2 regions of the Promicromonospora aerolata genome follow, and region 2 is predicted to be linked to the other one. Evidence: riboswitches for the same ligand, from Rfam matches in the RefSeq annotation. Region 2 holds a riboswitch; the other holds the start of a gene.
What was found. Region 2 has a riboswitch for glycine ahead of ACFSL2_RS11470 (L-serine ammonia-lyase). Riboswitches for the same ligand answer to the same signal wherever they lie in the genome.
Positions count from the first base shown of each region.

Region 1 (6,901 bases), 1.3 Mb from region 2:
CCCTGGCTGCCGGCGTTGGGCTGCAGGGAGACCGCCGCGTACCCGGTGATCTCGGCGAGCTGGCTCTCGAGCGCCGAGACCAGCTCGACGTAGCCGTGGGTCTGGTCGACGGGTGCGTAGGGGTGGATGTCCGCGAAACCGGGCCAGGAGATGGCCTCCATCTCGGCGGTCGCGTTGAGCTTCATGGTGCAGGAGCCCAGCGGGATCATGGTCCGGTCCAGCGCGAGGTCCTTGTCGGAGAGCTTGCGCAGGTAGCGGAGCATGCTGGTCTCGGAGCGGTGCGTGTGGAAGATCGGGTGCTGCAGGTAGTTCGTCTCCCGCTTCAGCCCGGCGGGGAAGTCGACGGATGCTCGCGCGGGAGCCTCTGCGTTCGGCTCTAGACCCAGCGTGGTGAGGAGGATGGTGGCGACCGTCTCGGTATCCGACTGCGTGGTGGTCTCGTCGAGGCTGATCTGGACGTGGTCGGCGTCCGGGACGAAGAGGTTGTAGCCCGCCTCGGCTGCCGCGGCTGCTGCATCCTTCGCCTTGCCGGGAACGTTCAGGCGGATCGTGTCGAAGAAGGTGTCGTGCTCGATCTCGACGCCTGCCGCGCGCAGTGATTCGGCCAGGGTGGTCGCGTGGGTGTGGACGCGCTGGGCTATCGCCTTGAGGCCCTCGGGACCGTGGTAGACCGCGTACATGCTGGCGACGATGGCCAGCAGCGCCTGAGCCGTGCAGATGTTGCTCGTGGCCTTCTCGCGCCGGATGTGCTGCTCCCGGGTGGCCAGGGCGAGGCGGTAGCCGGAGGCTCCGTCGACGTCGACCGAGACGCCGACGAGGCGGCCGGGCAGCTGGCGTTCCAGACCCTTCCGGACCGCCATGTAGGCGGCATGCGGGCCACCGTAGAAGAGCGGGACGCCGAAGCGCTGCGCGGAGCCCACGGAGATGTCGGCACCGAGCTCGCCGGGGCTGACCAGGAGCGTCAGGGCGAGCAGATCGGTGGCCACCGTGACGAGCGCACCCGCCTGCTTGGCCTCGGCGATCACGCCGCGCGCATCGAGCACGCGACCCGACGCCCCGGCCTGCTGCACCACGAGACCGACCATGGGGCCGGCGGGCAGTTCTGCGGGGAGGCCTGCCTGGAGGCCGTTGCTCAGGTCGGCCACCACGACCGGGAGGCCGATCGCCTCGGCGCGGCCACGAGCGACCGCGAGCGACTGCCCGAACAGGTCGGCGTCCAGGACGACGTACCCCTCCGTGGCCTTCGACCCGCGCCACATCAGGGCGACCGCCTCGGCGACGGCGCTGGCCTCGTCGAGCAGGGAGGCGTTCGCGATCTCGAGACCGGTGAGGTCCTCGACGGCGGTCTGGAAGTTGAGGAGCGCCTCGAGCCGGCCCTGGCTGATCTCCGGCTGGTACGGCGTGTAGGCCGTGTACCAGGCGGGCGACTCGAGCACGTTGCGGCGGATGACGGCGGGCGTGTGCGTGCCGTAGAAGCCCTGGCCGATCATCTGCGTCTTGACCTGGTTCTTGCCGGCGAGCTCGCGCAGGTGGGCCAGCACCTCGGGCTCGGTGCGTGCGGCGGGCAGGCTCAACGGCTTCTGGCTGCGGATCGCCTGGGGGACGGCCCGGTCGACGAGCGTGTCCATGGTGTCGATGCCGAGCTGGTCGAGCATGGTGGCGACCTCGCGGCCGCGGGGGCCGAGGTGCCGGTCGGCAAAGACGTCGGGATTGTGGGGCGTGCTCACGGCGGGCTCCTGGCTGTCCGAGGGCGTGGGGACGACTGCGGTCCCTCCCCGCTCTGTCATCGGACGCCGTGCCCGCGCGGGGGCGTACGTCTACCTGAGAGTTTTGCCGGTCCGTCGTGACCTCCCCGGACGTCCGGGGAGGCGCGGGACGCGCCGACTTGCACCGTCGGTGGAGCCTCCACGGCCGGTTGCCCGGCCGCGACTGCTCGCTTTCCAGAGTTGCCTCACTGTGACGGTACGGGGGCCTGAGAGATTCCCGGGGAGGAAATTGCTCCTTCGGCGCCGGTGCTCCGGAGGCGCTCCGCCGACGGCGGTGGTGCGCGCCCGGCCGGACTCTCCCGTCACGGTTCTGGCGGCACGGCCCCGGTGGTCGAGCTCCTCGAGCCCCGGGACCGTTGAAGATCTTCAGTTATGCCCACATCGTAGCGGCGTGGGCACCCGCACCGGAAAGGGAGCCCGGAAGCGAGCGCTACCCCAGGTCGATGTCGCGAGCCGCCGCCACCATCTCGTCCACGACCGCCCGCACCGCCGGCCCCGGCTCGTGCCGGTTCTGCCGGTGGCGCACCACCATGCGCCGCGAGCCGAGACCGGCCAGCGCCACCACGGCGACGCCGTCGGGCACGTCCTGCTGCAGGGCCAGCGCGGGCAGCATCGCGATGCCCTGGCCGGCCGCGACGAGCGAGATCGCGGTGTCGAAGTCGTTGTAGGCGTGCCGCATGTCGAAGGCGGTACCGAGCTGGGCGGCCAGGCGACCGACCGCGCGGTCCGCGGCGGAGCCGGCTTGCGGCCCCACCCACACGAGTCCGGCGAGGTCGTCGATGCGTTCCGGCTCGGGCAGGCTCGTGGGAACCACGATGCGCCACGGTTCGTCGAGCAGCGGCACGTCGTGGGCGCCGCGCGGGGCCGGGGCGTCGACCTCGACGTCCCGCTCGAGCACGATGGCGTCCAGGTCGCCGGCGCGCAGGCGACGGGTCGCCTCCGGTGGGTCATACTCCTGCACGTCCACCTCGATGTGCGGGTGCCGCTCGGCGAGCGAGACGAGCATCGGCGCGACGACCGTTCGGATGGCGGTCTGGATCGAGCCGACCGAAACCCGTCCGGTGAGTTCACCGCCCAACGCGGCAACGGCCTGGCGCGCCTGGACCAGCTCCGCCTCGATGCTCTCGGCCGCGTCGGCGAGCACCCGGCCGGCCGGCGTGAGGGTTACTCCGCGCGGCCCTCGATCCAGGACGTCGATACCCTCCTCGGCCTCCAGACGGGCGATCTGCTGCGAGACTGCGGACGGCGTCACATGCAGTAGATCAGCCGCTGCGAGCACTCCGCCGGCACGATGCACGGCAAGAAGGAAGGCGAGTCTGCGCGGGTCGGTTGGCATGTAGCAATGCTACATCCCGGAGTCACAAACATTCGATTGTGCTGAACGCGATCAGGCCTCATGCTTGATCTTGGCGGCGGTCGGACCGAGCTCCTCCGACCAGATGCCCACACCCCCACATGGATTCCGGCTCTCGGTCTCCACCGCATCCTCGAATCGTTTCGATCCGTCTTTTTCCCAGGAGTATTGCCATGACCCTCATGATGGTCGTCACCGTCCTCGGCTGGTTCGGCGCGCTCGCCGGGCTCGTGGCCTATGCCATGGTCAGCCGGGGTCGCTGGAGCGCCGATTCCTTCGCGTTCCAGGGCACCAACGTGCTGGCGGCCACCATCTTGATGACCGTGGCCGCGGCGAACGGCGTCTGGCCGTCCGCCGCTTCGAACATCGTGGTGATCGTGATCGGCGGCAACGCGCTCTTCACCGTGATCCGCGGCCGGATCCGCCGGGCACAGGAAGAAGCACCGGCGCTGACGGTCGTCGAGGACACCGTGCAGGACGAGCCGGTCTCGTTGGGCCAGCCCGCAGCCGTCAGCCACCGCGCCTACGCCGAGGCCGCCTGACGCGCTGCGCACCGTGGAATGACCATGCACCTGCTGCCGATCTGAGGCCCTGATCGGCAGCAGGTGCATGGTCATTCCGCGGTCATTCTGTGGCCAGGTCCACGACCAGCGCCCGATGGTCCGAGACCCCCGTGTCGACCGCACGGCCCTCGGCGGCCGGCGCCACCCCGCCGTCCCACAGGATGTGGTCGATCTGGAACCGCGGGTCGTGCCGGGGGAACGTGTCGCCGCTCGCGAGCGGGTGCCAGCCGGTCCGGACGGCCGGCACCGATCCGCGCAGGTTGAAGTCACCCAGCAGAACCACTGGCCGTGGCAGCCCTGCGAGCCGACGCCGGAGGTGGTCCACCTGGCGTTCCGCGTGCCGTTCTCCCGGCGTGCCCCTGCGATGACCCATGGCACGCCGGGCCAGCCCCGCCATCCCGGTCGTGTCCGGGAACCGGTAGACACTGAGGTGCGTGCACACGACGGTGAGCGGACCCGACGGCGCGTCGATCTGTGCCGCGAGCGCCACGCGCGGCTCGTCGGTTCCGAGCTGCACCCGACCCCACACCCACGGGGTGGCGGGCGGTAGCAGGACCGCGTGCCAGCTCCGCACCGGGTACCTGGAGAGCAGCGCTATGCCGTATCCGGGAACATCGGGCCGTTCCACCCTGCGGGCGCGGCGCCGCACGCCGGGGTAGCGGAACGGCCCGGCGAGCGCGGGCAGGAACCGGTGGTCGACCGCCCCCGTCGCGTCGGCGCAGAGCCGCGCCTGGTCCGCTCCCCCGGACCGCGCCTGCCCGCGGTCCACCTCTTGCAGCCCGACCACGTCGGCGTCGAGCGCCGCGACCGCGTCGGCCAGCCGGTCGTTGTCGACGCGGCCGTCGGGGCCGCGGCCGTGCTGGACGTTGAACGTGGCGATGCGCACGTGCTGAGACGTCAGACGTCGCCCGGCGGTACCGGGTCGTCCAGGAACGCGTCGATCGCCTCGCGCGTCGGGAACACGGTGACATCCGGTCCGGAGAACAGGTGCACGAGCGTCTGGGCGATGTCTCGGACCGGGATGTTGGCCAGGTTCGAGGCCTGCCGCAGCAGCTCGAACGCCGACTCCTCGTCGGTGCCGTAGACCACCATGAGCACGCCCTTGGCCTGCTCGATCACCGCCCGTCGCTCCGCCGACGCCCGGATCGAGGCCGTCGCGTCCCGCGCCGCCGCTTCCCGGTGCGACTCGGTGACGTCGATGAAGTAGCCGAACAGCTCCGTCACCCGGCCCGTCGCGGGGTCGCGCCGCCCCTGCCCGGTGACGGCCAGGGTCCGCGTCTTTCCCTGGGCGTCACGGATCCGGTGCACCGAGCTGAACGGCTGCCCCGTCTCGGCCGCACGGCGCAGGAGGCCGTCGACCCGTGCCCGGTCGTCGGGGTGCTTGTGAGACAGCATGAGCGGCGTGGTCGGCACGATCTGCCCCGGATCGAATCCGTGCATCACATAGACCTCGTCCGACCATGCCCACTGGCCGGTGGCCAGATCGAGCCGATACCGCCCGACGGGCGGGCGGGCGCCTCCGGCAAGCGCTTCCTCGAGCGTCTCGTCGAGCGGAGGCTCACTGGGCGTCGTTGGGGAGGTCACGAGGCTCCTTCCAGAACAGTTCGGAGAACCGGTGCTCTGACAGTACGGGATATGCGACATGACAGCGCTCGGGCTAGCGTGTTTTCGAGGGTCGAGGAGAGGCCACCACGTCGGTCGGACACGCCCACGACGATGGAGGACAAGATGAGCCAGGACCAGCCCTTCCCACCGCAGCAGCAGAATCCGCCCGGCACGACCGATCAGATGATCCCCACGCCGGACCACGGCGAGGCCAGCTACGTCGGCAGCGAGAAGCTGGTCGGTTACAAGGCGCTCGTGACGGGCGGTGACTCCGGCATCGGCCGGGCGGTGGCCATCGCGTTCGCGCGCGAGGGAGCCGACGTCGCGATCTCCTACCTCCCCGAGGAGGAGAAGGACGCGAGGGCGACGGCGGAGTGGGTACACAAGGCGGGACGCCAGTGTGCCCTGCTCCCCGGAGACCTCAGGGACGAGGCGACCGCACGCGGGGTCGCGCACCGGGCGGCCGGCGAGCTCGGCGGACTCGACGTGCTGGTGAACAACGCCGGTTACCAGATGGCTCGGCGCGGTTCGGTCGAGGACGTGACGACCGACGAGCTGGACCGCGTGCTCAAGACCAACCTCTACGCCCTGTTCTGGGTGACCCAGTCGGCACTGGGGCACATCGGCGAGGGCGGTGCGATCATCAACAACTCCTCGATCCAGGCGTACCAGCCGTCGAACTCGCTGCTGGACTATGCGGCCACCAAGGCCGCCATCAACAACATCACGGTGAATCTCGCCGCCGAGCTGGGGCCGCGCAAGATCCGGGTGAACGCCGTGGCTCCCGGACCGATCTGGACACCGCTGCAGCCGGCGACCCAGCCCGAGGAGAAGGTCGCGTCGTTCGGCTCCGACACTCCCCTGGGCCGTGCCGGGCAGCCCGCGGAGGTGGCACCGGCGTTCGTGTTCCTCGCGTCTCCCGTGACGGCGTCGTACGTCTCCGGCACGGTGCTCGGTGTGACCGGGGGCAAGCCGGTGTTCTGAGCGGGCCGGGGGGCCTCGGCCGGCCAGATTGCGCTACCCGCGTCCACGAGTGCGGTCGATCGGTGCGCTGAGACGGCCTGACCTGCGGATTCGACCGGCTCTCCCTGGCGTGGAACCTTTCTCGCAACCCCGTGCGTGGTGGGGGACATGACGAGGGAGAGCGCACGACCATGTCCACCCAGGTGAGCGACGACCCGCTGGTCCGGATCGACGTGGCCCGGACCAAGGACGAGGAGTTCACCGCGTTCGTGCACGACGCCGGGCCGTACCTCTACAAGACTGCCCTCTTCCTGTCCGGCGACCCGCACCGGGCCGAGGAGCTGGTGCAGGCGACCTTCGAACGCGCCTACCGGTCGTGGCACAAGGCACGTGACGGTGAGCCCCGCGCCTACGCCCGCCGGATCCTGCTCAATCTCCGCATCGACGGCTGGCGCCGGGCACGTCACGAGGTGGTGTCCGAGATGGTCCCCGCCGAGGCGGTCATCGGACCCGCCGACGGAGTCGCCGTGCGGGACGAGGTGATGCGGGCGCTGTCCCGGCTGCCCCTCGCGCAGCGCCGGGTGGTGGTGCTGCGCCACCTGCTCGACCTCACCGAGGAGCAGACCGCCCGCGAGCTCGGGATCGCCCTC
Region 1 covers NZ_JBHUHF010000001.1:3,868,316-3,875,216, forward strand. Annotated here, with positions in the region: gene gcvP (aminomethyl-transferring glycine dehydrogenase) at 1-1,787, opposite strand, end outside; glycine riboswitch at 1,951-2,078, opposite strand; gene ACFSL2_RS17220 (LysR family transcriptional regulator) at 2,197-3,102, opposite strand; gene ACFSL2_RS17225 (hypothetical protein) at 3,294-3,662, shown strand; gene ACFSL2_RS17230 (endonuclease/exonuclease/phosphatase family protein) at 3,745-4,569, opposite strand; gene ACFSL2_RS17235 (PAS and ANTAR domain-containing protein) at 4,581-5,267, opposite strand; gene ACFSL2_RS17240 (SDR family oxidoreductase) at 5,412-6,272, shown strand; gene ACFSL2_RS17245 (SigE family RNA polymerase sigma factor) at 6,443-6,901, shown strand, end outside.
Region 1: it holds a riboswitch for glycine, as region 2 does, so the genes downstream of both, gcvP (aminomethyl-transferring glycine dehydrogenase) here and ACFSL2_RS11470 (L-serine ammonia-lyase) in region 2, are expected to answer to the same signal.

Region 2 (6,901 bases):
GAGGGCTGCTCCTGCCGGATCTTGTCGATGAGTACACGGGCTACCGCTACTACCGGCCGTCCCAGGCAGAGCGTGCGCGGACGATCGCGTTGCTGCGCCGGGTCGGGATGCCGTTGGAGCGGATCGACGCGGTGCTCGACGCCACGGGGGAGCACCGGCAAGCACTGCTCGAGGCGTACCGGGTGGAGACCACTCGCGCGCACGAACGCGCTGTCGCCCTGCTCGACGGCCTGGCGAGCGGACTCTCCGAGGAAGAGCCACCCGAGAACCCACCGAATGTGCGGAGCCGTGTGGTGCAGCCATGGGCGTTCGTCTCACGCGCTCTGCGAACGACCGCAGCTGATCTTCCGTCACACATCGAGCGAACCGCTGCGGCCCTTGCCCAACGTGCCGGTGCGAGCGCCGACCCTGCTCAGCCGCTCGTGGTTGTGTACCACGGCGAGGTGAGCTGGGAGTCGGACGGGCCGATCGAAGTCCGCGTCCCCGTCGTCGACCGCGACGCGGCTGACGGCACCGAGCCCGAGGGAACGGAGTTCGTCACCGACGTTCCGTTCGGCGAGGTGCAGTTCCCGACGATCCTGCGCTCGTTCGACGCGGTGCGAGATGCCGCCGCACGCGACCATTACCGTGCGTCGGGCTCACCGCGCGAGATCTATCTCGACGGCGACCCGTTCCGGTGCCAGGTCGCACAGCGCTACGTCGAAGCCCGTTGATGTCGTGGCCGGCCCCGAACGATCCCGGGGTCAGACGCCACTCCCTCCGGAAAACGCTCTAGCTGTGGCGTAGCGGCGTCCATCCGAAGGGAACCCGGCGCGCCGCCGGTCGGCGCTGGTCGCGCAGGCAGCCGAACCCCAGGCACACAGCTTCTGAAGCACGCCATAGGGTCATGGTCATGGTCGAGATCGCGGAGCACGAGGTGCCGTCGCCCGAATTCTGGCACGACCCCCGCTTCCCGCAGATCGAGTCCAGACGGTCCTGCCGACAGAACTCCTGCTACCGGCCGCACACGCACGAGCGGTTCGCCGTCGGGTTGATCGATGAGGGGAGCAGCGAGTTCGTCGGGCGGTCGGGGGCGCCCGTGCATCTCGCTGCGGGCGATGTCGTGCTGATCCCTGCCGGTCACCTCCACTCGTGCAATCCGGTCGGTGGTACCTGGACGTACCAGATGATGCTCTTCGAACCGCAATGGATCCGTGAGCGGGCGTGGCCGCACAGGGCCGGGCCTGAGCTCCAGGATGGCGAGCGTCCCAAGCGCTCGACCGATCGAAGGCCCGATGGATCAGTTCCTTGCTGTCGCTCTTGCCCATTTCCTCGCTGTGCTCATACCGGGCATCGGCTTCTTCCTGATCGTCCGCACCGCAACGGCCCACGGAAGGCGCGCCGCCAGCGCTGTATGCGTGGGAATCGCGACGGCGAACGGAGCGCTCATCGCCGCTGCATTCGGCGGACTCTCGTTGATCGGGGACCCGACGGTGCTGGCATGGATCGAGCTCGCCGGTGGAGCCTTCCTGATGTGGATGGGCATCGCCTTCTGGCGTGCGAGCGTCTCGTCCACCGTCGATGCCGGTGGATCCTCTGGGCGCGTGGCCTGGGGGAGGAACTTCGGCATGGGGCTGGCGTCCGGACTGCTGAATCCGAAGAACCCGTGGATCACCCGGGTGGCGGCGGTCGTCGTGACGATCCTCGGGATCGCGTTCTTCGGGATCGGGATCGGGATCGGGATCGGGATCGTCTCGTCGCGGGTGACCTGTTCACGTTCGAGTCACATATTCGCCGCTGAGGTGGCGGATGCGGATACACGAGAACATTTAATACTTCGAGGTGAATCGCCTGTAGGCGCTGTCATCGACTTCGATTCCCTTCCTTTAAATCGAGTGTGCACCCTCGCAAAACCGATCTGCTACCATGCTCACTGAAATATGCACAATTGAACATCCCTGTAGCGTGGCGGGAGAGTTCACCTGATCCATCAGGTGGCGCCGTAGGAGCAACACCTCCCCAGGAACCTCTCAGGCACCCGTACCGCCACGACAAGGAACTCTGGAGAGCAGCCAGGCTTCGCGCCTGACTCACCGACGGGGCAAGCCGACCATGTGTCGGCACAAACTCTCAGGTCACATACAGAGCGGGGAGGAACTCATCGTGCCGGCATCTGTCGGCCTGGCTTTGGAGTTCCCATGATCTGCTCACAACCCTCTAGGGCTGACGCTCGCGTCAGCAGCCCAGATAGTTCCCCGGGTGTGCTCGACGGATCGTCAACGCAGACGATCGTCGCCAAGAAGATGAACTCGGCTGTCTTCCCCTGTCATCAGGAGTGCTCATGACGCTGAGCGCACTGGACCTGTTCTCCATCGGGATCGGGCCGTCGTCGTCCCACACGGTCGGACCGATGCGCGCGGCCCGCGTGTTCGTCGACGCGCTACGGTCCCAGGACGTACTGGGCAAGGTTGTGCGCGTGCAGGCCGAGCTGTTCGGCTCCCTGGGCGCCACAGGTCACGGGCACGGCTCGGACGAGGCCGTGATCCTGGGCCTGCTGGGAGAGACGCCCGAGGCCGTCGACACTGCCACCGTCGGCACTCGGGCAAGGCAGGTCTGCGCGGACGGACTGCTGCTGCTCGGTGGAGAGCACCAGATCGGCTTCTCACGCAGCGACGACCTGATCCTGCACAGACGACGGAGCCTGCCGGAGCACCCCAACGGCATGACCTTCCGCGCCTTCGACCGGCACGGCGGTACGGTCCATGAGTCGACGCACTTCTCGGTCGGCGGTGGGTTCGTGGTGGGCCAGGACGCGATGGCGCAACGACGCATCACCGCTGGCGTGACCCGTCTCCCGTTTCCGTTCTCCTCCGGCGCTGAACTGCTGCGGCACTGCTCCCAGGAACAGCTGAGCATCGCCGAGATCATGCTGGCGAACGAGCTGGTGTGGCGGTCTGAGGAGCAGCTGCGTAGCGAGCTGCTGCGCATCTGGGCGGCGATGAAGGAGTGCGTCCACAACGGGTGCACCAGTCAGGAGCAGATGCTCCCCGGAGCATTGAACGTGCCGCGCCGTGCCCCGCTGCTTCAGACGAAGCTGTCGGCCGAGACCGGCTCGAGCGACCCCATCGGCGCCATGGACTGGGTCACCCTCTTCGCGCTGGCGGTGAACGAGGAGAACGCCGCCGGCGGACGCGTCGTGACCGCTCCCACGAACGGTGCGGCGGGCGTCGTCCCGGCAGTACTGCACTATTACGACCGGTTCATCCCGGACGCCAGCGACGACGGAGTGGTGACGTTCCTTCTCACCGCCGCAGCCATCGGCATCCTCATCAAGGAGAACGCGTCGATCTCAGGTGCAGAAGTCGGGTGCCAGGGCGAGATCGGCTCGGCCTGCTCGATGGCCGCTGCCGGACTGTGTGCCGTCATGGGTGGGACACCCGAACAGGTCGAGAACGCCGCCGAGATCGGGATCGAGCACAACCTGGGGCTCACCTGCGACCCGATCGGTGGACTCGTGCAGATCCCCTGCATCGAGCGCAACGCCATCGCGAGTACCAAGGCCATCAACGCGGCGCGCATCGCCCTGCACGGAGACGGCAACCACCGGGTCTCCCTCGACCAGGCGATCAAGACCATGCGCGACACGGGTGCCGACATGAAACTGAGAGCGTTATTCAGCTGGCCAGTCGGTAGAACTCCAGGTTGACGATCACGTGGATGACGGTTGGGAGTTCGCTCAGGCGTCCGCGGTAGCCGGTGGCGAGGGTCTTCCACTGCTTGAGCAGTCCGATGGCTCGTTCGACCGGGGCGCGGAAGCTGGCTACGGCGCGGTTGAACGCGATGTCTTCGGGTGTGCGCTCGACATCCTTCGGCTTCTTCAACGGGGTCCAGTCGGTGTGCCGGCTGTAGGCGCTGTCGCCGAAGACGGCCAGCTGCGGGTTGTGGTCGGTGGCGGCACGGATCTGGTAGCCCCACCCCACCAGGTCCAGGGCCACCGAGTCGTGGCGGCGGCCGGGCACGGGGTCTGAGACGTCGGTCAGGGTGCCGTCGGGCCGGGCCGCGACCTGCACGTTGAGTGCCTGCTTGCGGTGCTTGCCGTTGAAGTTCTCCTTCCCGGTCGCGGTGCGGTTGCCGGTCGGGACCGGGGTCCCGTCGATTAGGACGACGCCGGAGGCGAGAGCGTCGGTCAGGCGGGCGCGGTCCATCATCGTGACCATGCCCAGGATCGGTAGCAGGTAGCGGTAGATCCGCGAGACCGTGGACTGGGAGACGCCGTGCAGGTCTGCGGTGACCTGCTGGGCGAGGTTGTGGCGCACCATCACCAGGACCATCACCACCGCCTGGTCGACCGGCATCTCGAAGTCGTACCGCTGCTCGTCGGGACGGGCGGCGTGGACCTGGTGAACGCGGCCGATCAGCTCGGAGGTCTGGGCAGGGCTCAGCCCGCAAGTAGAGTGGTACGGCATCGGTCCTTCGCTCGGCTTGATGGGGTCTCGACAACCACGATCAAACCGGACGCAAGGACCGTTGCGCTATCTGCCCGATCTTGACCCTGACAAGCAACGATGCAGGTCAGGGCGTCACACAGTCATGGGCACTCCCAAGCCGCTGAATAACGCTCTGAAGTACAAGGAGACCTCTCGTGGAGGGTTGGCGGTCAACGTGATCGAATGCTGAGCGCGATGATCGGGATTTCTGACCTGAACCGACTCCGACTCCTCTGAGCGGTCACGATTGACCGAGGCTCACAAGGACAGATCAACGTCGCTTCAGCCGGCGAGCTGCTCTGCCAGCTGGTCGGCGACGCTGCGCGGCTCCCGCCCGAGGAGCCGGGAGAGCGTGGGGTCGGAGTGCGCGAAATGGCCGCTCCGCGTTGCCTGGAACATCGAGAGAGTGAAGCGTGCCACCGCCTCCGGAGCGCCGTTCGCCACCTCGTCAGCGACCCACTTCTCGTCGTCGACAACTACACGATCGACGTGGCGACCGGTGAGGGCGGATGCCGCCGAGGCGAAGTCCGCGAGGGTGACCGGCGAGGGCGGCGTCAGGTCGACGGCACCGTCGACAGGGGAGTCGCCCGCGAGGATCGTCGCGGCTGCCTCCGCGGCGTCCCGCCGATCGACCCAGCCGAACGGACCGTCGGCGGGCTTGGCGATCACTCCCGTCGACTGCCATGGGCCGAGCAGCTGTCCGAGGTCTCCGTAGAAACCGTTCCGCAACGCGGTCCACGCAACGCCTGAAGCGGCGAGGTGTTCCTCGGTGGCCGCGTGGATCGCGAGTGGCGGATAGGGGGTATCGGAGCCCGTCCCGTGGGCGCTGGTGTACAGGATTCGTCGCGCCCCAGCAGCGACCGCGGCATCGATCGCCGTCCGGTGCTGCGCCACGACGTCGGCAGTGGTATCGCTGGACGAGACCAGGAGCACCTGCTCGGCGTCGGCGAACGAGTGGCGCAGTGCCGCGGGCTGGTCGTAGCTCCCCTGGCGCACACGGATTCCCCGGTCGGCCAGGTGCTTCGCGCGTTCTGGGTCGCGGACGCTGACACCGATCCGGGCTGGAGGAACCCGCTTCAGGAGGTGCTCGACCGTGGCCCCGTTGAGGGTGCCTGTCGCTCCGGTCACGATGATCATGGGTGGCGTCCTTTCGTCGAGATGGACCCGGGGCTCGCGTCGGAGGAGAGCGGGCGGGTGACGCGAGGGAGTCCGGCGCGCGAAAGTTGACCCGGGTGGTCAACTTGCGGTCGCGTAGCATCGTGCAGGAAGTTGACCTCGATGGTCAAGTTGTCTCGTCGAGCAAGGGGGAGCGCAGTGGCCACGAGTACCGGATCCTCACCAACACTTCGGTCCGATGCCCGCCGCAATGTCGATCGGATCCGCGTCGCGGCGGTGAAGGTGTTCCGAGAGCAGGGCCTCTCTGCGCCGCTCGAGGAGGTCGCTGCCGCCGCCCACGTGAGCAAGGCGACCATCTTCAACAGGCTCGGAGGAAGAGTCGGGCTGATCGACGCCGTCCTTGACGACGTCGTCGCGGGGGAGTTGAGGAGTGTCATCGAGGATGCACGGTCCGTCGCTGACGTCCAGGAACGAATCCGCTCCTACGTCGGTGCGATCCGGGATCTCCAGTACCGGCTACCGGCAGTCAATGACGTTCTGCTGCAGGAGTTTCCGGACTCCGAGCCGCTCATGGCGCTGTGCCACGTCGGGGGCGCCTTCCACGACGACCTGGTCGCAGAGGGGCATGCCGCCGGAGTCCTGGTGCACGGCTTCACACCGGGCGACTTTCATGCGCTGACCATCGACAACGCCCTGGCTCTCAAGTACGGCGGCCGGCCATCCCGGGCGGACTACGACCGCAGGACCGCGTTCGTGCTCGGCGGTATCTGTCGACCGGTGCAACGCCTGCCTGGCTCCGCCGCGGAGCGGAGCTGAACGGTCAGCCCTCCCCGGCGAACTCCGGTCCGGTGATGACGGCGACCACCGTCGTACCGGGCCGGAACCGGCCCTGTCGGATCTGGTCGAACAGGCCGTACATCATCTTGGCGACGTGCACCCGCTCCAGCCGTAGGCCGTGCTTCGTCTCGAAGTCGTCGATGAACCCGCGCAGGGAGTCGCTGGTCCGGGCGAAACCGCCGAAGTGGTAGCCGGTCTCGATCGACCAGCCGCCCGTCACCCGACCGTGTGCCTCCTGCTGGAGGGAGGCGACGTCGTCGCGCAGGAAGTCGCCACCCTTCAGTGCGGAGAATCCCACCGCGGTGCGAGCGGGTGGGAGGGCGGCAGCGATGCCGGCCAGCGTGCCGCCCGTGCCGCTGGGGTTACTCGCACACCCGTGGCGCTCAGGCGATCGTCGTGCAGCGGGGTCAACGGTGACGGCAGCCGTGGGCCGGGAGGCCTGACGGCGCTCACCTCGAGCCCGCCGGGAGCATCACGCCTCA
Region 2 covers NZ_JBHUHF010000001.1:2,542,669-2,549,569, reverse strand. Annotated here, with positions in the region: gene ACFSL2_RS11485 (MerR family transcriptional regulator) at 1-713, shown strand, start outside; partial or broken gene ACFSL2_RS11480 (AraC family ligand binding domain-containing protein) at 887-1,195, shown strand; gene ACFSL2_RS11475 (LysE family translocator) at 1,275-1,916, shown strand; glycine riboswitch at 1,939-2,035, shown strand; glycine riboswitch at 2,039-2,126, shown strand; gene ACFSL2_RS11470 (L-serine ammonia-lyase) at 2,321-3,685, shown strand; gene ACFSL2_RS11465 (transposase family protein) at 3,654-4,445, opposite strand; gene ACFSL2_RS11460 (NAD(P)H-binding protein) at 4,749-5,603, opposite strand; gene ACFSL2_RS11455 (TetR/AcrR family transcriptional regulator) at 5,745-6,398, shown strand; gene ACFSL2_RS11450 (hypothetical protein) at 6,403-6,717, opposite strand; gene ACFSL2_RS11445 (ArsR/SmtB family transcription factor) at 6,892-6,901, opposite strand, start outside.